Regions from separate parts of the Paraliobacillus sp. JSM ZJ581 genome, predicted to be linked through region 1. Evidence: riboswitches for the same ligand, from Rfam matches in the RefSeq annotation. Region 1 holds a riboswitch; each other region holds the start of a gene.
The links. A riboswitch is a leader RNA that binds a small molecule or an ion and turns the genes downstream of it on or off. The one in region 1 is predicted to bind S-adenosylmethionine.
Positions count from the first base shown of each region.

Region 2: another riboswitch for S-adenosylmethionine. It lies ahead of ACH6CY_RS02490 (hypothetical protein); the one in region 1 lies ahead of ACH6CY_RS01935 (O-acetylhomoserine aminocarboxypropyltransferase/cysteine synthase family protein).
Region 3: another riboswitch for S-adenosylmethionine. It lies ahead of ACH6CY_RS03260 (methionine biosynthesis PLP-dependent protein); the one in region 1 lies ahead of ACH6CY_RS01935 (O-acetylhomoserine aminocarboxypropyltransferase/cysteine synthase family protein).

Region 1 covers NZ_JBISEP010000002.1:44,044-51,936, forward strand. Annotated here, with positions in the region: gene ACH6CY_RS01915 (ABC-F family ATP-binding cassette domain-containing protein) at 1-721, opposite strand, end outside; gene ACH6CY_RS01920 (acyl-CoA thioesterase) at 839-1,369, opposite strand; gene cls (cardiolipin synthase) at 1,388-2,827, opposite strand; gene ACH6CY_RS01930 (Hsp20/alpha crystallin family protein) at 2,935-3,549, opposite strand; SAM riboswitch class I at 3,558-3,666, shown strand; gene ACH6CY_RS01935 (O-acetylhomoserine aminocarboxypropyltransferase/cysteine synthase family protein) at 3,774-5,423, shown strand; gene ACH6CY_RS01940 (SGNH/GDSL hydrolase family protein) at 5,643-6,569, shown strand; gene ACH6CY_RS01945 (YpmS family protein) at 6,600-7,205, shown strand; gene ACH6CY_RS01950 (DUF4097 family beta strand repeat-containing protein) at 7,288-7,893, opposite strand, start outside.
Region 2 covers NZ_JBISEP010000002.1:154,211-162,103, forward strand. Annotated here, with positions in the region: gene ACH6CY_RS02465 (YeiH family protein) at 1-84, opposite strand, end outside; gene ACH6CY_RS02470 (LysR family transcriptional regulator) at 199-1,080, shown strand; gene ACH6CY_RS02475 (hypothetical protein) at 1,077-1,250, shown strand; gene ACH6CY_RS02480 (TraB/GumN family protein) at 1,496-2,662, opposite strand; gene ACH6CY_RS02485 (NAD(P)H-dependent oxidoreductase) at 2,820-3,371, opposite strand; SAM riboswitch class I at 3,485-3,587, shown strand; gene ACH6CY_RS02490 (hypothetical protein) at 3,661-3,975, shown strand; gene ACH6CY_RS02495 (extracellular solute-binding protein) at 4,388-5,677, shown strand; gene ACH6CY_RS02500 (carbohydrate ABC transporter permease) at 5,754-7,031, shown strand; gene ACH6CY_RS02505 (sugar ABC transporter permease) at 7,037-7,879, shown strand.
Region 3 covers NZ_JBISEP010000003.1:65,817-73,709, reverse strand. Annotated here, with positions in the region: gene ACH6CY_RS03300 (methyl-accepting chemotaxis protein) at 1-477, opposite strand, end outside; gene ACH6CY_RS03295 (DEAD/DEAH box helicase) at 809-1,963, shown strand; gene trhA (PAQR family membrane homeostasis protein TrhA) at 2,066-2,713, opposite strand; gene ACH6CY_RS03285 (ArsR/SmtB family transcription factor) at 2,914-3,258, shown strand; gene ACH6CY_RS03280 (arsenic transporter) at 3,278-4,576, shown strand; gene arsC (arsenate reductase (thioredoxin)) at 4,591-5,010, shown strand; gene ACH6CY_RS03270 (ROK family protein) at 5,233-6,093, shown strand; gene ACH6CY_RS03265 (hypothetical protein) at 6,145-6,348, shown strand; SAM riboswitch class I at 6,449-6,562, shown strand; gene ACH6CY_RS03260 (methionine biosynthesis PLP-dependent protein) at 6,635-7,732, shown strand.

The DNA of each region.
Region 1 (7,893 bases):
CATAATTCCCAATGTATTGGTATAAATTCCCTTGATCCAATTCCATGATACGATTAGTAATTCGATTTAGAAAATAGCGATCATGCGTAATTAAAATAATAGAACCTTGATATTGACTTAAATAAGATTCTAGCCATTCAATGGATTGATTGTCTAGATGGTTTGTTGGTTCATCTAATAGTAGCAAATCTGCCGGTTGGATAAGCGCTTTAGCCATCGCTACACGTTTCTTTTGTCCGCCCGACAACTGTTGTATCGGTTGATTAAATGCCGTTATGCCTAATTTAGTCAAAATCATTTTCGCCGTAGTATTCGCATCCCAAGCTTCCAGTCTATCCATTTGTTGCTGTATTTGCATAAATTGATGTTGTATCGCTTGATTATTGGGGTGTTTTTCTAGCTCTATTCGTACTTGTTCGTACTGTCTCATCAGTACCATTATCGTTGCTTCTCCTGCAAACACTTCCTCTAAGACTGTAACAGCTTCATTCAACTCTGGATCTTGCTTTAAATATGTAATTTGAAAGTCTTTTGCGTGATGTATATTCCCTTGATCTATGTCTTCTAGTCCAGCAATTGCTTTCAATAATGTTGATTTCCCTGTGCCATTGACACCTATTAGTCCAATGCGTTCTTTTTTAGAGATAGAAAAAGACACACGATCAAATAATTGCTTGTCTCCATATGTTTTCACTATATTTTCAATTGCTAATATTTCCATTACAATCACCTTCCACAATACAAAACACTTTTTCAATAAAATACAGACTCATATAAAATACCAAATCCTGTATATTAACACTGCGCTATATCGAATTTTTTTAGCTTTGAGCAGGTTCTAATTTAAGCGGCTTGTTTCATTCCATGGAAAAGAGGTACCAAACCGCTCTGACATTTCCTTCGCCGCTTTTCTTCGCTCTTTACGCATCTTCGCTCTTTCCTTCGCCTCACGATGTAACCACTTCTCTTCTTCAGATTCTGGATACACCCCAGGCACTTCTGTTGGATTATTATTTTCATCTATCGCTACCATTGTAAGAAATGCGTTTGCACAAACCTTTCGTTTTCCCGTTAGTAGATTCTCTGTTACAGCTTTAACAAAAACCTCCATAGACGTCCGGTGAGCATAAGTAACAAATGCTTCTAAACAGATAGTATCTCCTTCTTTGACTGGATATAAAAAATCAACAGAATCAATCGAAGCTGTTACAACGAGCTTTCTAGCATGGCGCATTGCACTAATTGCTGCAATATCATCAATATATGCCATTAATTGTCCACCAAATAGCGTCCCGTGTCCATTTGTATCTGAAGGTAGGACATATGAGTTTTTTACACTTAATGATGCAACAGATGGTTTAGATTCCATGTTCATTCCTCTTTCTGTTTAAAGAATTGGTGATATTAATCTAGAAACAGATTCTTTAAAGCGAATCCATAGCGATCGTTTTTCATATTCGGACAATGTCAACTCTGTTGAATTTTCGATATCCTTGTGATATTCATTCAACAATTGATTAGCTATTTTTTCACTATATAGAAAAGCATTCACTTCGAAATTCAAACGAAAACTTCGAACGTCTATATTCGCCGTACCGACAGAAGCAATTTTACCATCAACCACAATGGTTTTTGCATGTAAAAAGCCTTGTTGATAAATATAAATCTTCGCACCTGCTTCTAATAGCTCACCTACATAAGAATATGTTGCCCAATAAACAAATGGGTGATCCGGTTTATTCGGAATCATAACTCGCACATCCACACCAGATAATACGGAAATCCGAATAGCATCTGCTAAGCTTTCATCTGGTATAAAATAAGGAGTTTGAATGTAAACGAATTTCTTCGCTTCCATAATCATCTTTATATAACCATTTTTGATTTGTTCCCATTCTGAGTCAGGACCACTTGAAACGATCTGAATACCTACATCACCTTTAGGCTCTGATTTAAAATATCTATCTTCATATAAAATATCATGTCGTGATGCTTGGTTCCAATCAAGAATGTAACGGGCTTGCATGTTACGAACAGATTCACCAAAAACTCTTAAATGTGTATCACGCCAATAACCAAATTTTTTGCTAGCACCTAAGTATTCATCACCAATATTAAATCCACCAATGTAACCAATTTTCCCATCAATAATAGCTAGTTTCCGGTGATTCCGATGATTAATTTTAAAATTCACTTTTGGAATTAGTGGTGGAAAGAAAGATTCAACTTCTACCCCTGCATCTTTTAGCCTTCTTATATATTTTTTTCCGAGTCGTCTAGAGCCCATATCATCATATAAAAATCGTACTTTCACACCTTCACGTGCTTTTCTAGCTAACGTGTCTGCAATTCGTTGTCCTAAGTTATCGTTTCGTACAATATAATAAATAAGGTGAATATGATCTTTTGCTTGTTCCATATCAGCAATCAGTGCATCAAACTTTTTCTTCCCGTCTGTAAATATCTCGACTTCATTATCTTGTGTGAAAATAGCATCATCATTTCGTAGGTGTAGATATAATAAGTCCTCATATTCTTTTAAATTTTCTGGAATTGGAAAGCTTCCCTCTTTTATTAACTCCAATTGTACCTCTACCGCTTTTTGCACGCCTAGCCTGCTTTTGTTATCCCAGATAAACAACTTTTTATTACTCAGTTTTCTTCCAAAGATTAAATAAAGGAAAAATCCAAATAAAGGAATGAACGTAAGCACTAATAGCCACGCCCAAGCAGACGTCGCATTTTTGCGTTCCAAGAAAACAATCGCAAATGCTAAGAATATATTAAATAAAAGAATAAACCATAGCACAATTGTCGCTATATCCAATATATCCACTCCCTCCATCTTCCTATTCACTCATTATACCATTACGGTCAAAATATAGTTACTTTTTAGACTGTCAACAAAAAAGGAGGGTTTTGTTCTCCCCCCTTCTAATCAATTTCGAGATGATCGTTTGATTTTATTTGTTTAGGCCCTCGCACTTCTAATACGCCATTACGAAATGATGCCTTTGCTGTTTTTTTATCTACTAAATATGGAAGTTGTACGATACGCTCCGCATATTGATGCTTTCTTTCACGATGATAATAATTTTTATTGTCGTCCATCTTTTTTGTTTCTTCATTATAATCTACCCTTATCTTAAGACGGTCACCAATCGTATCAATATGAATAGCATCTCTCTTTACTCCAGGCAAATCAACTTGTGCAATCCACTCTGTTTCCGTTTCAAATACATCAATGGCCAAGCGTGATGGTAAAGTACTTTTTTGTTGAAAAAAAGAATCGATTGCATTTAAAATATTATTCTTTGGTCGATTATAAAATAAATCATCCATTTTCCGAATAAAATCTTGCCCTGCTTCTACTAATTCGGACCTTTTATTCTGCTCATCCATTTGGGTCACCTTCCTTACTTTAGCTACCATTAATATATGCTTGCTTTTATCAATTGTTATCAAAAAAATAAAACTAACTAAAAAGCCAGACTTTTCAAAAAATATATTGACATATCTTTTTCGTTCACTTATAATCCTTACTAACATATACATATCTCTTATCAAGAGTGGCAGAGGGAATAGGCCCAGTGAAGCCCGGCAACCAGCAAGTTTTCTTGAAAAGGTGCCAAATCCTACAGGTGATTAATATCTGATAGATAAGGGGAGGAAAACGAGCGTTTAGCCCTCTTCTTAACCGAAGAGGCTTTTTTATTTCTTCTTCTCTTGCTCCATAGGGGTATGTTTCAATTCATTTCTAGGAGGTATTTACAATGACAGAACGTTTTCAAGTTCAAGGAACAGAAACAACTTTATTACATGGTGGGCAGCAAGTTGATCCTACAACTGGATCAAGAGCAGTACCAATTTATCAAACAACATCTTATGTTTTTCGTGATACAGAGCATGCACAAAACTTATTTGCTCTAGCAGAACCAGGAAATATCTACTCACGAATCATGAATCCTACAGTAGATGCTTTCGAGCAACGTATTGCTTTACTTGAAGATGGGGTTGCTGCTGTGGCAACAGCATCAGGAGCTTCAGCGATTACTTTAGCAATTTTAAACCTTGCACAATCTGGTGATGAAATAATTACAGATAGCAACTTATATGGAGGGACCTATAATTTATTCTCCAACACGTTACCCAAATATGGTATTAATGTGAAGTTTGTTGATGGAACAGACCCAGACAACTTTCGATCTGCCATTACAGATAAAACAAAAGCAATTTTTGGTGAGGTCATAACAAATCCTTCATTAAATATATTCGATATTGAAGCTGTAGCAACTATTGCTCACGAAAATAATATTCCATTAATCATCGATAATACATTTGCAAGCCCCTATAGTTGCAAACCGATTACTTGGGGAGCAGACATTGTAATTCACTCTGCAACAAAGTGGATTGGTGGACATGGGACTACAATAGGTGGTGTTGTCGTTGACGGTGGACGCTTCGACTGGAATCAAGATAAATTTCCAGGATTCATAGAACCTGACCATAGTTACAATGGTCTACGGTTTGGCATTGATGTTGGTCCACCAGCATTTGCAATTAAATTACGTGTACAGTTATTGCGCGATATCGGTCCTGCTTTAAGTCCTCAAAATGCATTTTATTTTTTACAAGGATTAGAAACATTACATTTGCGTGTGAACAAACATTCGGAAAACACTAAAAAAATAGCAACATACTTAGAGGCACACCCTCAAGTTGAATGGGTCAACTATCCAGGATTACCGTCTCATCCTTCACATGATTTAGCTGATAAATATCTTTCAGGAACATACGGCTCCATCATTACCTTTGGAATAAAAGGAGGGCGTGATACTGGTAGAAAAGTGATTGATAGTATTCAACTTTGGTCTCATGTAGCGAACGTGGGAGATGCAAAATCACTTATTATTCACCCTGCCTCAACGACACATCAACAATTAAATGAAGAAGAATTAAAGACTAGTGGCGTTACAGAAGAACTAATTCGCCTTTCTGTTGGGTTAGAATCTATTGATGATATTTTACAAGATTTAGATCAAGCAATCGCAAAAGCAACCAATACTGAACCAACGATTCAATTTAACGAAGAAGATGCCATTCAATGGGCATTCTCATCACCATTTGCAAGAGAAGCAGAAGGCTTACGATTAAAGAATATTGTAGTTGCTGGACAAAGTGAAGGGGATGAGGCATTAGCTAAGCTTCACCAATTGGGCTATAACATTGTACCTTTATCAGAGAACGAACAACCAATTGATGTGTTGTATGTACCAGAAGATAATTTAATTAAAGAGATTCCGACTGATACAACAATTGTTTGGTTTGAAAAATCATCCACACTATCGGACAGTAGTGACTCAATTATCATTGAAAATCGGTGCCCTTTTGCAGAGGCAAATCGTATTCGTCTTAATCGATAAAACATAACATATACACTTATTTGATAAATAGACATACCTTGCTTAGGTATGTCTATTTATTTCTGTAAACGGAATGGTTATAACTATTGCTAAATCATTGTTTACTGCCATATAATAAACTAATAATGCTTTGTAAAGACTATTCTACATCGATGGTTTATGAAAACAAACAAACGGGAATAGTGTAGCATTCATTTTTTTAAAATAGGTGTGAGCATAATGAGCAAAAAGAAACGCTGGATTATTTTTGGTGGAGTAACAGCTACTTTGTTAACAGCTACTGTTTTGTTTATTTGGTTCAAAACGGACTATTCAAATGAAACAGCAAACATAGAATCAAGAAAAAACATCAAACAAGTAATTGAACAAGTACAAGAAAAAGACGAAGAAATGAAGCGTGAAAAAAACAATTTTTCATCCAGTATAAAAAATGCTGTAGAAAATACGATTGGCTTATTTGTTCGTAACAATTATAATATAGTAGCTATTGGTGATTCCTTAACGCAGGGTGTTGGGGACTTGACAAACAATGGGGGATACGTTGGTGTTATCGAAGACAATTTGTCAGACAAAGCACATCCGATTACAATTGAGAATTATGGAAAGCGTGGAAATCGATCAGATCAGTTACTTACAAGATTAGAGGATGAGCATATTCAATCATCTATCGAAAAAGCCGACATGATTTTACTGACCATTGGTGCCAATGACATTATGAAAGTCGTTAAGTCTAATGTGATGAATCTTCAAGAAGAGCCGTTTGAACAGGCAAGGAAAGCTTATAAAACACGGCTACAAGCAATTTTTAATACGATTTTAGAGCTTAGTCCTGATGCTAATATTTATTTAATTGGATTTTTCAATCCATTTGAAGGCTACTTTGAGGATATAGAGGAATTGGAATCTATTCTTACAAACTGGAATCAGACTGGAAGAGAGCTTACACTAAATGATCCTCAATTACATTACATTCCGACAAAAGATCTGTTTCAATTAAAAAATGTTGATTTATTGGCAGATGATAACTTTCACCCAAATACAACTGGGTATACTTTAATCGGTGAGCGCGTCCTTACTTATATTCGACCTACTATTGAAACAGCAAAGAAAGAAAAAGAACAACAAAATGAAATAACACAAGAATAATTCGTTTTAGAAAGGTGTTTAATGTAAACAATGGAACAAAAGACACAACGGCATTGGAAAAAGCTATTTATTGGCTTATTAAGCATAAATCTGTTTATTTTTATGGTACTATTTATCTTACTATTTTCACCTACTCCAAAAGCGCCAACTGTACCTGAACATTCAGCAGAAGAACAAGCTGGAGCAGAATTTACTGTGCATTCAAGTAAAGAAAATTTAAGTCAGCTCGTCAATGGTTATTTAGATGAAGCATTGAATGATAAAAAAGGAAAATACTCTGTTCAATTTGAAGAAGATGTTCAATTCCATGGTTCTGTTCAAGCCTTTAACAAAGACATTCCTGTCTCCATTAGCATGGAGCCAATTGTGCAAGAAAATGGTGATTTAATTTTACAACAAAAAGAGATGTCGTTAGGACTATTGTTACTACCAAAAAATAAAATATTAGAATATGTGGAAAAACAGGTAGATTTACCTGAATGGATCATCATAGACCCAGCTAATGAACGAATTCATGTCACAGTAACACAAATGGATATTAAAAGTAATTTTAATGTCCGCATTCAACAATTTGATTTAGAAAATAATCGATTATCATTTCGGATTAAAGTTCCTACTGAAACGTTAGGATTTTAATGCATTATAAAGAAAGGCAGGTTTATTTACTACATGAATAAACCTGCCTTTCTTTACTGTATACGTTGGCCAATCACTATGACTATTCATTTACTACTTCAATTTCTCCAATGTCACTCCGTACATCCATTAGTGGACCATCTGTTCCAACTTCTAGATAAACATCTCCATCATTATTCTCTCCTCGATCTTGCCTTATTCCCGATGTATATACAGACCCTATATCACTCGTTAAATCCATTCGAAATGCTTTAGGCATCTGTTGAATAGCAACTTCAACGTCACCTATATCCGATTCGATTACAACATCGTCTTCCCATTTCATTAGTTCAAGAGATATTTCACCTACATCACTAAGAATATCGTATCTACCCACTCCATCAGAAATATGAATATCACCTACGTTTGTTTCTACATCAGCTTGGGATGTCTTTGTGTTTTCCATTTCAACGTCACCGACATCACTCGTTATGTTTACGGTAGAAAAATCACCATAGTTTACTGAAATATCTGCTACATTTGAATCTAATGATAGCTTCTCAAAATGTTTATCTGGTAATTGTAAAACTAAACGCAACTGTCGATTATTTTGGAACGGCAAGATGGAAAAGTTAAACCACCATTTATTACTTTGATTTAACTTAATAAACAGCTTATGATTCTCATGATAAACTTGATAGTCTAATTT
Region 2 (7,893 bases), 110 kb from region 1:
ACGAGCAATAAATTTTGCTATGATTGCAAGCAATAAAGTCAAACCGATCCCCTGGAGAAATCCTTTATTTATTTTTTTGTTCATTTAAACACTTCCCTATTCTATTCTTCTCCTTTACTTTACGCATGAATGCAATATTAGTAAAATACATATATCTAATTATATTGATTAGTTTTTTTAATCACAGGAGGTCAAATGGTGATCTTAAATGAACTTCAAACATTTACTACATTAGTTGAAGTAGGGAACTTTACTAAAACCGCTGAAAAACTATTAATATCGCAACCGAGTGTTAGCTTACATATTAAAAATCTTGAAAATACGTTTGATACACAACTATTGGATCGCTCACGCAAAGGATTTCGATTAACACCTACAGGACAGATTCTTTATCACCGTTCAAAGCAATTATTATCCATTTACAATAATGCAAAGCAAGAAATAGTGAGTCATCATCACACAGTATCTGGATCGCTAACAATCGGAGCTAGCTTTACTATTGGGGAGTACATTCTACCCTCCCTGCTAATTGAGTTACAAGAGGCTTACCCAAATCTCACTTTAGAAGCCATTATCGGAAACACAGAAGAAATTGTTCGATCCGTTAAGCTGTTTCAAGTAGATATCGGGCTAATTGAAGGACAAACGAATGAAAAGGACATTGAAGTATATCCGTTCATGGAGGATCAGCTTTATTTCGTTGCTTCTGCCGACCACGCTTTGGCTAAAAAAGAAAAGCTGTCAATAAGAGCATTAGATAATCAGTTTTGGATTACCCGCGAGAAAGGATCTGGGACAAGGGAGTATCTTTATCATGTCATTCGTAAAGAAGGATTGAAAGCAACAGCATTTCTAACGATCAACAGTAATCAGGGAATTAAAGAGACATTGATGCAGGGAAAAGGAGTCTCTTTACTTTCAAAAAGTGTCATTGAGCGGGAAGTGTTGGAAGGAAACTTGGTGATCCTACCAATCAATAATAAGCAATTAACACGAACTTTCTCATATATCGTGTCACCTATTATGAAAGAAAAGAAAAATGTGGAGGCTTTTTTGCAAAAACTGAGTAACGCATATTGAGGGCAATTAGAACATTTACTGATGCATCATATTGGTTTATTTTTATGTACGAGTATCCAAGCAGAAATATAGCGGAAACAGAAATACAAGCAGCTTATCCAGAAAATAACCGCTTTTTACTTTTAGGTTATACATACGGCGCTTCCAAATATAATGTCGTTGTAAAATAGGAAATGACGCTTCGTCGCATGGCTTATAATGTCAAAATAGATATATTTCAGCCATTCGTACTTTATTTTTGTGTGTGAATGGCTGATTAATTCGATTTATCGGGCATTCATACATTATTTTCTCAATCAAATGGTCGATAAAAATATCAAACCGATCAAAACAGTCTTTTACTGTTCAATTTTCACGTCACACCTTTGTTTTCAGAAAATCTCCACACCATTATGTGATGTGGAGATTTTACTTCTTATATATTATTGATAAATAACCGTACAACATCCGTCCCCGCAATAATCGTTCCTAATGTACTACCAAGATTAGCTAGGACGATAATTAACAACACACGAGTAACTTTATTCCTCCAAAACCCTTTTACAGTGAAAACATCTTCTGATAAGTTTTCAAAATCAGAAACATGTGGTCTTTTGACAAAGGCTTGTACAAAACCAGCAAACCAACCAGCTGCAATTAATGGATTTAAGGATGTAATTGGAGCAGCTACAAATGCAGTAACAATTGCTAATGGATGACCCAATCCAATTGCTACGCCTAATGCCGAGAATGTACCATTCCACAATAACCAGCTCAGCATTTGTTGCCAACCTGCAGCTGGGTTATTTAGAAAAGTAAACGCGATCAGTGCAATAATCAAAATCGGTATCGACCAACCAATGATTTTAGGCACTTTAGATTTTGGTGGTACAGATGTTAAAGCTTTTAAGTCATGCTCTTTTTTAATCTCTTTTGTTATACCAGGTACATGCGCAGCACCTAACACAGCAACAATTTTTCCACCAGGAGCTTGTTTAATTTTTTGAGCTAAATATTGATCCCGTTCGTCTATTAATGGTTTTTTCAATCGAGGAAATGACTCAGTAAATTCACTCAGAATCGATTGAATAGAGTCCTGACTTTTCATTTTTTCTAAATCTTCTTCTGTTATTGTTTCTTTCGTGAAAATACCTGCCAAAATTTGGGCTAAAAGCATCATTTTCCCTTTAAAACCTACGCCACCCCAAATTCTTGCAAAAGTAATTTGAATATTACGGTCAGCTAATACTAACTGTGCATTATTTTCTTTCGCAGACGTGATACCTTGAATCATTTCTTGTCCTGCCTCTATACCAAATTGCTTTGCCATACGTTTCTGAAAAGATGAAACAGCAAGATTCATCAATAACAGGGAGGCTTTTTTCTCTTTAATCACTTTAAAAATGTCCATGTCTTTCCACTGATCACCATTTATAATAGACTGATAACGTTGCTTATCTAATTCAACACATACCGTATCTGGTTGCTCATTCCCAATAACTTCTTTTACTTGTTCTGCACTTGTTTTTGACACATGCGCAGTCCCTATCAAGATAAACTCTTTTCCATCTTGTTCTATTCTTGTTATATTTTCTTCCGACATGAACTTACCTTCCTTTTATAAAATACATGCACATATAAATTATTTTATCATAAAGTATATTATTGCACATAAATTTAGAAAAAAACTAGCGAACGATCACTTAACATGAATTTCGTTCGCCGATTATATGATTTATTTACTTTTAATTTTTCTCTCATTATTCTTTCAGCGCTTTTTTTAAATGTTGTTTAACATCTTTTACATACTTATCGACCTGTAAATCTTTAAAGATATTGTGTACAGAAAAGCTTTCTAGTTGCTCCATATCCATATAACGGTGCATACAATGGATGGGAAAAAGAACATCTTCCACTGTTTTACCATTAAAAAAACCATCTTTTGTTCCAAACTCTTCTAATGGTGCGCCCCATGTTGTGGAAATCATATATTTCTTCCCTGTTAACAGACCACCTCTTCCATACCTTTCTCCCTTTGCATAAAAAACACCGCGTTTTAATACTTGATCAAAGTAACTTTTGAACTTTCCAGGTAAACTAAACCAAAAAATTGGGGTCTGGTAGATGACTATATCAGCAGATAAATATTTCTCTCTTTCTTCTTCTACCTCGAACCCTTGATTAACAACTGTTGTTGCAACATTATATTCTTTTTCTAATTGTTTGTGGATGGCTTCAAACATTGTTTGATTAAGCTTCCCTTGACTATGTGCATACCATTGGTGGCCGTTTATTAATAAAACTTGTTTCACTTTTTCAAACGCCTCCTCTCATCTTTACAGAGTATATGTCTTAAAAATTGAAATATTAATTTGATTTTTAGGAAATAATGATAAATATATGTTATAATTAGGCTAACAACATATATTTATAAAGAGTGGACGAGAGAACTGGCTCTAGGACTCCACGGCAACCTACAATTAGCAAGGTGCCCCAACCAGCAAAGCAAATGCTTTGGATGATGAATCATAACGGTTATATAAGTAACCCCTCTTTCATCATTTGATGAAGAGGGGTTTTTCGTTTATCACTTTTTAATATATGTTGCATTTAAATTTAACAGGAGTGATCTATTTGGTTAACAAACAAAGAACAGATCAACACAAACTTTTTTTCGCAGAAGTAATCACTGTAGTTTCAAAGCTATTAGTTAATTATGAAGAAGGATATACCTTCCACTTTGAAAAAACAAACGAAAATAAAACCTATCAATTAGCAATTAAAGACGACTCTTACCGATGCTTCAAGTTAAAATTAACAGAGAAGAAAGTGTTGCAATTAAAGCAAAAACAGCAACACGCACTAGAACATTATATTTGCAACCAATTGCTACACCAAGGATTCCCAATCATATAACGGTGTTGTTATTTGCCTATCATAAGATAAGACAACTACGCATTGGGACATAACAAAGCAATACCTCATTGTGTCTTTATTTGATAATTATAAACAAACGGAGATACAGCACGATGATAAACAGATGTATGAAGCATATACATTCATTCCTACTATAAATTCGAACAATCGATTGCACTAATTAAGTATATTTATTAAAAAAATATACTTAATTAGAACTTGATCATAACGTCTATCATAAGTATATAATTATTCGTTTTATTTTGTAAGCGTTATATTTATTAAAAAACCAACATTTTATTTGTATTTAGTATTGTAAAATTCTTTTAGGCAAGTTATAATAATTCACAAGAAACATGCGCAACCGTTTTCATTAAAACCTATATTATCATTACAAGGAGGCTTATGTGTTATGAAGAAATGGTTTTTATCTTTCGTAGGAATATTTTTTTTAGCAGGCACACTAGTAGGCTGCGGTCCAGAAGAAACAGGTTCAAAAAATACTGGTGACGGTAATGACGAAGGAAAAGAAAAAGCTGTGGAAATGCCAGAAAAACCAGAAAAATTAACCATCTGGGTAAACGCAGAAGAAAAGCAGGAAGAAGCTGTAGGACAAATCGCCGAAAAATACACAGAAGAAACTGACATTGAAATTGAAGCGATTCCAATTAATATGCTTGATCAAATTGAAAAATTGGATGTTGAAGGACCCGCAGGAAACGGACCAGATATCATCTTCCAACCCCATGATAGAATTGGTGACTTAGTTCTACGCGGGCTAATTGATCCAGTTAATTTAAATGATAAAGCAGCAGAATACACAGATGCAGCGATAAGCGCTGTAACAAATGACGGTGAAACATGGGGTTATCCTGCAGTAACCGAAACATACTCACTATTCTATAACCAAGCATTGGTTGATAGCGCACCAGAAACAATGGACGATTTAATGACCATTGCCGAAGAAAAAACAAATACTAGCAATGATGCATATGGTTTCTTAATGGAAGCAGCAAATTTCTATTTCACATATCCGTTTTTCTCTGGTAACGGGGCATATGTATTCGCTAACAATGATGGTGCGTACGACATTAGCGATATCGGTTTAAACAATGATGGTGCTGTAGAGGGTGGTAAATTAATGCAGTCTTGGTTTGATAACGATTACATCCCTCAAGATTTAACTCCCGATATTATGAACGGATTATTTAAAGAAGGAAAAGTCGCCGCTGTTATTAACGGTCCTTGGATGGTAAGAGAATATCATGATGCACTTGGAGATGATTTACAAGCAACCCCACTCCCGACATTAGATAATGGCGAGCATCCAAAATCATTCGTAGGTGTAAAAGCTTATTTATTATCATATTACTCAAATAACAAAGAGTGGGCACAAGATTTCATGTCTTATATCACTAATAAAGAAAACGCAATGCTTTACTATGATGTTGCTGGCGAAATGCCTGCTCGTGTAGATTCTATCGATGATCCAGCAATAGCAGATGATCCAATCTATTCTGCATTCGCAGAACAAGCAACTTACGGCGAGCCAATGCCTGGCGTTCCTGCAATGCAACAGATTTGGGACCCTATTAATAACGCACTCTCATTTATTTCTAAAGGGGAACCTGTTGAAGATGTGCTAGACGAAGCCGTTCAAACGATTTCAGATAACATAGAGGCATCTGGAGCTACAGAATAAATATTAGATACTGCTATATGGGAAGCGCCCCTCCCCATATAGCACTTGTATTAAGGGAGGAAATAAAGTGGCTTCGCTGAAAAAAATCAATCTTAGTCAACGACGAAACAGAGCTACGTTACTATCTGTCATTCCAGGATTAGGTCAATTATATAACAAGCGTTATATGAAAGGGATACTACTATTAGTGGTTACCGTCTCTTTTTTAATAACAACTTGGAATTATATTGATATCGGTATTTGGGGACTTTTCACTCTTGGAACTATCCCAAGAGAACACCATTCTATTCAATTATTGATTCAAGGGTTTATTTCTTTAATCATTTTAGCATTTGGCATTGCAATATACTTTTATAATTTATGTGATGCACGCAAAGATGCGATTGCGATCGAGAAAGGAAAACCAAACCCTTCACTATTACAAGGCGTACGAGATTTTTACAATAACGGTTTCCCTTATTTCATGATATTACCTGGATTAGCAATGTTACTTTTTATTGTTGTTCTACCTTTGTTATTTATGGTTGCATTAGCATTCACAAATTATAACCAGTATAACGCACCACCAAGAAAGCTATTGGATTGGGTAGGATTTGACAACTTTATTAACTTAATCAATATTGATATTTGGCAAGATACTTTCTTAAACGTATTCACATGGACCATTGTTTGGACAGTAGTTGCAACGACATTACAAATTGTACTTGGACTTTTTTTAGCTTTACTTGTAAATGATAAACGGATTAAATTTAAACGGACCATCCGAACTGTATTAATCTTGCCTTGGGCCGTGCCAGCATTCGTATCCATTTTAATATTTTCAGCATTATTTAACCCTACTTTTGGCGCAATCAATCGAGATATTCTTAGTCAGTTTAATTTGATGATCCCCTGGTTATCTGATCCATTTTGGGCGAAAATCGCATTAATTATGATCCAAACATGGTTAGGCTTTCCATTTGTTTTTGCACTCTTCACCGGTGTTTTACAAAGCGTTCCGTCTGACATGTATGAGGCCGCAGATGTAGATGGTGGGACAAGAATGCAAAAGTTTCGCTTTATTACACTACCTCACATCTTGTTCGCAACTGCACCACTGCTCATTATGCAGTATGCACAGAATTTTAATAACTTTAATATTATCTACTTATTTAACGAAGGTCTACCAGCAGTCCGCGGGCAAAACGCAGGAGGTACTGATATTTTAATTTCATGGGTATACAAACTAACCTTTGAAACGAACAACTACAACATGGCTGCAGCTATAACGATTATCATGGGAGTCATTGTAATGGGATTCGCATTTTTCCAATTTAGAAAAACAGCTTCATTTAAAGAGGAGGGGCGTTACTAATGACTATTAATCGTAAAACAAAATCAAAAGCGGAAGTAGCGTTCATCTACTTATTTCTAATTATCATGTTTATACTAATCGGTTACCCTTTAATATGGACTGTTATGATGAGCATAAACCCAGGTACAAATATGCTAGTAACGCAACTCATTCCCGAAAACCCTACACTTGAGCATTACAAATGGTTATTCACCAGTCCTAATAGCGATTATTTAATATGGTATAAAAACAGTTTAGGGGTTGCAATCGCTAATTCTCTAGGTTCCGTTGTCATCACTTCATTAATCGCTTATGTATTTTCAAGATACAAATTTATCGGACGAAAGTATGGCTTATACATGTTTTTATTACTTCAAATGTTTCCAGCACTAATGGGAATGGTTGCCTTGTATATTTTATTAACCACCATTGGTTTAACTGATTCTTTAGTCGGCTTAACGTTGATATATCTAGGCGGGCAAATTCCTTTTAACGCTTGGTTAGTAAAAGGGTACTTTGATACGATCCCTAGAGAATTAGATGAAGCCGCAAAGATCGATGGAGCTGGACATTTACGAATTTTTTGGTCTGTTATGCTTCCGCTCGCGAAACCAATTTTAGCAGTTGTTGCATTATTTAATTTTATGGCTCCCTTCATGGATTTCTTATTGCCACGCATTGTATTAACAAGTCCAGAAAAATATACATTAGCCTTGGGGTTATATAATTTTATTAATGATCAATTTTCAACTAACTTTACCCGTTTTTCTGCTGGCGCGATTCTAATCGCCGTTCCGATCGCACTAGTATTCTTACTGTTACAACGCTATTTAATTGGCGGTTTAACAGCAGGAGCAACAAAAGGATAATCGAGTAAGTAATC
Region 3 (7,893 bases), on a different contig from region 1:
ATCTTGAGCATTGACAGCAAGCTGGTACCAATCTGTTGTTGTTGAATCATAACCTGATAAATTAGCAGAATCATCAACTTGGTGCAAATACAATGCGCCTTCTGGTGTACCGACATATAGATTCATTATGAAGTTATCCTTGATAGCTAGTTCGGATAAAAAAGATTCATAATAACTAGTCAGCGCAGGATTGTTCGCTCGAGGCATATTTGTATATTCTTCTTCTGATTCAGGTGGATTAATTTGATTGACTTGAAATTCTTCCATTTCCACCATTTGTTTTAATTTTGCTTCGTATTCTTGAAAAATGTCTTCATATTTGGATGAGAAGGCTTCGATATTTTCTTTTTCAATAATGGCTTTCTCTAATATTGCTGTTTTGTTAAAGGAAATAATTCCGACAACTGTTAAAGGTATAATTAATAATAAAAGCACGATAAGTGGTAATTTGAATTTTAGTTTTGATAAAATGTTCATAAGCAACCCCCTTCGTTTCCTTGGAAAAATTTATTTTTAAACTTATTTCTATATTATGTTTGTTCACCCTTTCTCTTTATAGAAGGAAATAAAACGCTTCTTTATACTATCTTCGGCAAAAATAAAGAAATGTGTATATATTCAGACAAAAAAGAGATATTAGCGTTATCCCCCCTTGCTCTATTTCAATTATCTATTTACAGCTTTGCGATGCATTTCTTCTCATTATTGCTACTTTATATGCTTGACTTATTTTTCAATATTATAGTGCACTTATTTCTCTTTCGTTTTTGTGATATAGTTGGATAAACTATTAAAAATACAGTTCTTACTGAAGGAGATCATTATGTTCGTCGATACATTACAACCATTTTTACAACAAGCTTGGAAAAAATCAGGATTTTCCACCCCTTTACCTATTCAAGAAAGAACCTATACAATGATAAAAGACGGCAAGGACGTTATTGGGATTTCTCCGACTGGGAGTGGGAAAACGCTCGCTTATCTACTACCATTATTAGAAAAAATAGATGTTGAACAAAAACAGGCGCAAGTATTAATTCTTGCCTCGTCGCATGAATTGGTAGCTCAAATCCATCGGTTAATTCAGGAATGGACGACATACGCAGAGATGTCAAGTATGATGGTGATTGGCGGAGCAAATATCAAACGACAAATTGAGAAGTTAAAGAAAAAGCCACAAATCATTGTTGGCACGCCAGGTCGGGTACTTGAACTAATCAAACAAAAAAAATTAAAAGTACATGTGTTAAAATCGATCGTTTTAGATGAAGCAGATCAATTATTGGTTCCAGAGCATCGAAATAACTTGTTTGGTATTATAAAATCAGCGCCAAAAGAACGCCAATTATTACTGTTTTCAGCTACAATTTCAGAAGGGTTAGCAGAAGAAGCGAACAGATATATGGTAACACCTGAGGTTATCCGTGTGAATAATGAAGAAGCCGGCACCCCGAAGGTTTCTTATCAATATATTGTGAGTGAAGAACGTGAAAAAATTGATATTCTGCGAAGTTTGGCACGTCATTTAGATGAGCAACTACTTGTGTTTTTTAGAGATAGTGGTAATTTAGCAGTCATTGCAGATAAATTAGCATATCAAGGTATTGCGGTTGAGGCTTTACATGGGGAGTTATCTAAACAAAAAAGGGAAAAAGCAATTCGTCAATTCGTCAAAGGTGAAACACAGTTATTATTAGCTACTGATGTGGCAGCCAGAGGGTTAGATGTGAAAGATTTGGCATATGTGGTTCAAGTTGATGTACCAAGAGATCCGAATCATTATCTTCATAGAGCTGGAAGAACAGGGCGAGTTGGGTCAGACGGTGGTATTGTCTTATCATTGGTGACTAATTCAGAAGTTCGTCAGTTAAATCAGACAGCAAAGAAATTGGAAATCAACTTGGTAGAAACTATGTTACGAAAAGGAAAGCTGATAAAAAAAGATCCAACTAAGCGTCGTTGATTGAACTGCTCCCTGCTATAGTGAATGAAGAATGAATAAAAATTCTTTTTTACTAGATAAGGGAGCAAACTATATCGTCGGTATTTAGTTGGATTTTTTCGTCTATTTAATCGGTAGCACATAGAGGAGCACACAGAAAAAATGTAAAATCGTTCCTGCAAGTACGAATAGATGCCAAAGCGCATGGTGAAATTTAAACCAACGCCACATATAAAAAATTGCACCAATTGTATACAAAATTCCTCCAGTCACAAGAAGGGCTATTCCTGCGGTCGGTAGTTTTTCTGATAGTGATCCCCAAGTGAAAATGATCAGCCATCCCATTACAATGTAAAGAAAGGTAGAAACAAAGATGAATTTTTTCACAAAGAAAATTTTAAAAATTGTACCACCGATTGCTAATCCCCATACAATTCCAAATAAAGTCCAACCAGCAGCGCCTTGTACCACTACAAAAAGAAATGGTGTATATGTTCCCGCAATAAAAAAGTAAATAGATGAGTGATCTAAAATCTCAAATATATCTTTCGCCTTTCCTTCTGGTAAACTATGTAGAAGTGTGGATGAAGTATAAAGTAGTACCATTGTCGTTCCGAATAACGTGAAACTGACGATGTGCCAAGTATTTCCATGTAATGATGAGAAAACAACTAATAATACTAATGCTGCAATACTAATTAGTGCCCCAATTCCATGTGTAATTGAATTGGCAATTTCCTCACCTTTTGAGAAGCGATGTGTATCAGCCATATCGAATAATCCTTTCAAGATTAGTATATATTAAATATTATGAATCGAATAAAGCAGAATAGCAATCCTTTTACTTATTGTTAACAATAAGCGATCATCTTTGGGTTATGCAGATGATCGGCGCTCAATCAAAAATATCATTGAATATATAAGTATATTATTATATGATAATACGGAAGCGGGGGGAGGAGGTGTGTTTTTTGAGTCAACAGCAAATATCAATTGAACAAGCAGCTTCGTTATTGAAATTGTTATCAGATAAAACAAGGTTAACCATTGTGAAGTTATTGGAACATCAGGATTGCTGTGTATGTGAACTGGTTGAAATTTTTCAAGTGAGCCAACCGTCAATTAGTCAGCATTTACGTAAATTACGCGATGCAGGAATTGTTAAAGAAGAAAGACGAGGACAGTGGATCTTTTACTCCATTTGTACTGAAAATAATAACTTTCCTTTTATCAAACAAGTATTATCTCAAATTCCGAATCAAAAGGAAAAGTTAATTGAATTAGAAAGAAGTGGAAAGAAAATTAATTGTTGTTAGTAGTGGGAGGATTAGTATTGTGTCTTTATCAGTTGTTTTAGCCATTTTAATTTTTATTCTTACCCTTGTATTTGTCATTTGGCAACCAAAGGGACTGTCAATCGGGTACTCTGCTTGTGGTGGCGCAATCTTAGCTTTAATTCTAGGGGTAGTTGACTTTGGTGATGTGATCGAAGTGACACAAATCGTTTGGAATGCCACGTTAGCATTTGTTGCTATTATTTTAATTTCACTTATTTTAGATGAAATTGGCTTTTTTGAATGGGCTTCTTTACATATGGCAAAAGCTGCAAAAGGTAATGGAGTCAAAATGTTTGTTTATGTTAGTATCCTAGGTGCGATCGTTGCGGCATTCTTCGCGAATGATGGTGCAGCATTAATCTTAACGCCGATTGTATTAGCAATGGTACGTAATTTGAAATTCAGTGAAAAAATTATCTTTCCATTTATTATAGCAAGTGGTTTTATTGCTGACACGACTTCTTTGCCATTAGTTGTAAGCAATTTAGTCAACATTGTTTCGGCAGACTTCTTTTCCATCGGATTTATCGAATATGCATCTCGAATGTTTATTCCTAATCTGTTTTCTTTAGTAGCTACAATTACGGTATTATATTTATATTTCAAAAAAAATATTCCGAGAACCTATGATTTAGCGCATCTAAAGGAGCCAAAAGCAGTTATTAAAGATCATAAATTATTTCGTTTATCTTGGTATGTGTTAACTATTTTATTAATTGGGTATTTTGTAAGTGAGTTTATTGCTATACCAATTTCCTTGATTGCTGGTACGATTGCGATTGTATTTTTACTGTTGGCGAGAAGAAGTGAAGCGGTTAGTACATCTACCGTAATCAAAGGCGCGCCATGGGATATTGTATTTTTTTCAGTAGGTATGTATGTTGTCGTATATGGGTTGCGTAATGCAGGGTTAACGGATTTACTAGCTCAATTAATTCAACAAAGCGCAGAACAGGGACTATTTATTGCGACAATTGCAATGGGTTTTATTGCAGCATTTCTTTCATCTGTGATGAACAATATGCCTACGGTGATGATTGATGCATTAGCCATTGCAGAAACAAGTACTACTGGTATCATTCGCGAAGCATTAATTTATGCGAATGTAATTGGTTCTGACTTAGGGCCAAAAATCACACCAATCGGTTCATTAGCTACATTATTATGGTTGCATGTGTTAAATCAAAAAGGGATTAAAATATCATGGGGAACTTATTTTAAAACAGGGATTGTTTTAACGATTCCAATCCTAGTGATCACATTGATAGGCTTATACTTAACATTATTATTACTATAAAGGGGTGCAATACAATGACGAAAAAAACAATCTATTTCTTATGTACGGGTAATTCATGTCGAAGTCAAATGGCGGAAGGATGGGCAAAAGCATATCTTAGTAAGGAATGGGAAGTTCGTAGTGCAGGAATTGAAGCACATGGTTTAAATCCAAATGCTGTAAAAGCAATGAGAGATATCGGTATAGATATATCCAACCAACAATCTGAGATCATTGACAATGATTTTTTAAATCAGTCGACACTAGCGGTAACCTTATGTGGAGATGCTGCAGATAAATGTCCGCTCACACCTCCACAAGTAAAAAGGGAACATTGGGGATTTGACGATCCTGCAAAAGCGGAAGGAACAGATGAAGAGAAGTGGAAAGTCTTTCAGCGTGTAAGAGATGAAATTGGTGCAAGAATCAAAAAATTTGTTGAAACTGGAGAATAAAGGATACAGTTGCAACTATGTTCAAATAAACGACTAATCATTTATCTGTTATCCAAGGTCAATATCACTAAATGATCCGTTTTTTTGTGATAAAAGTTTTTGTTTAGGATTAATAGCACTAGTCACTTCGATTGAAATTGCTTTCAAATCCTAAATGAAAAATGGTAAAGTAGAAGTGAAAGCATGATATTTTATGAAAAGGCAAATGGAGGAGGAATTGACGTGTATTTTGGAGGGATAGAAGCTGGCGGAACGAAATTTGTTTGTGCTGTTAGCGATGAAAAATTTGAAATCATCGAACGTATTAGTATACCGACTACCGTACCAGACGAAACGTTGAAACATGTGTTTGAATTCTTTGATCAATATAAATTAAAAGCAATAGGCATTGGTTCATTTGGTCCAATTGATGTTAATATCGACTCTCCTACATATGGATATGTGACTTCTACGCCAAAAAAAGGATGGAACAATTATAATTTTGTTGGAGCTATTAAGGAGAAGTATGGCATCCCAGTTGCCTGGACAACAGATGTGAACGCAGCTGCTTATGGTGAGTATCGGTTAGGCGGTGCACAACAGGCGAAATCATGTATTTATTTAACCTTTGGTACCGGGATTGGTGGTGGCGCCGTTTTAAATGGCGCTGTGATGGAAGGTTTTGGGCATCCGGAGATGGGACATATATCAGTTAGAAAACATCCAGAAGACTCCTTCGAAGGAATATGTCCATATCACGGTGATTGTTTAGAAGGCATTGCAGCAGGCCCAGCAATTGAAAAACGCCTAAACAAAAAGGGAATAGAGGTTGCTAAAGATGATCCGTATTGGGATAAGGAAGCTTACTATATTGCGCAAGCTTTAGTGAACTACACAATGATATTACGTCCCGAAGTGATTATTTTAGGTGGTGGTGTGATGAAACAGGAGCATTTATTCCAGCTAATCCGTTCACATTTCAACGTATTACTAAATAACTATCTTACAATACCAGATTTGGATTCCTACATTGTCCCACCAGCACTTGTCGATAATGCAGGCATCAAAGGAAGCTTACTACTAGCTGCTGAAAAAGCAATTTAGTAGGTCAAGGATTAGTAATGCTGTTCTGTTTTGAAATAGGAGGTTCGCTAAATGAAGTTTGGTATTAGAAAGCCAAGTATTAAAAAAAGAATCTCTGCTAAAACAAGTCTAAAAAGACAACTTATTCATCGTTCTGGACTAAAAATGCCGAATGGAAAAGGATGGATACGTAACCCGAAGAGGGCTACTTATAACAAAGTTTATAATAAAACTAGCTTTGATTTATTTAAGCTAATTAAAAAAATGTTTCGATAGCTTACATTTTTTAAAAACATTCAAAAAAGTGTTGCACAATGTTACATGATATATTAGACTGTTAACAAATTGAAAAAATCTAAAAATTTTATACTTATATTTCTTATCCAGAGAGACGGAGGGACTGGCCCGAAGATGTCTCAGCAACCAGCCTAATGATTAGGCACGGTGCTAATTCCAATAAACACATCATGCTGTGTTTAGTAGATAAGAAGAATGACTTTTATTATTAAAGACCTTCTTCTTAGGAGGTCTTTTTGTTTTTTATGAAAGGAGGGAGAAGGAATTGCAATATTATCTAAATACAAAGTTAGCACAGTTAGGAAACCATAGTGATTTGAAAACGGGTGCTGTTAATCCGCCGATTTATATGTCTACTGCATACCAACATACAGCATTAGGAAACTCTACTGGATATGATTATACGAGAACGAAAAATCCAACGCGAACGATTTTAGAAAAAGGTATCGCTGATTTAGAGCAAGGTGACTACGGATTTGCTTGTAGTTCAGGTATGGCAGCAATACAACTAGTTCTTTCTTTGTTTTCAAGCGGTGATGAAATCATTGCACCAGAAGATGTTTATGGAGGTACTTATCGATTATTTAAGCACTACCAAGAAGCCTATTCACTTAGAATAAAATACTGTGGTTTTAATAGTGTAGAGGAGGTGGAACGATGTATTTCGTCACATACGAAAGCAATTTTTATTGAGACACCAACCAACCCATTAATGCAAGAAATAGATATTGCAACGTATGTGGCGTTGGCGAAAAAACATCAATTGTTATTTATTGTCGACAGTACATTTTTAACACCAATTCTACAGCAACCAATTACATTAGGAGCCGATATCGTTATTCATAGTGCCACCAAATATATTGGAGGGCATAACGATGTACTAGCAGGATTGGTCGTTACAAAAGGCGAACAACTGAGTGAAAAAATTGCGACGTTCCATAATGCCTCAGGAGCTGTTCTGTCACCGATAGATTCCTGGCTGTTAATACGGGGATTAAAAACATTATCTTTAAGAGTAAAGCAGCAACAGAAAAATGCGCAAGAAATAGCCCGGTTTTTAATGAAAGATACTCATATTGAACAGGTGCTTTATCCAGGGAAAGGTGGCATGCTTGCATTTCGATTAAAGAAAAGGGAGTGGGTGAAAGACTTTCTTAAAAATCTTAAGCTTATTACATTCGCCGAAAGTTTAGGTGGGGTGGAAAGTTTTGTTACTTATCCGATGACACAGACACATGCCGATATCCCAGAGAATGAACGCATTTCTCGAGGAATAGATGAAAGGCTGCTACGTTTTTCGGTAGGAATTGAGGACATAGCAGATCTTATATATGATTTAAAACAATGTTTCAATCGGTTGTAAATAGTAAAGTGAATTTTATTGAAGAGGTAGTAAAACAAATATAGAATAAATGAAACACACGAAGATAGCGAGGCGATGATTTTATTTGTTTCGCTCTTTTTTATGACGTAAAACTTTAGATGTATAAAAAAAGTTCAGAAAAATTTTGAAATAATTGAGTA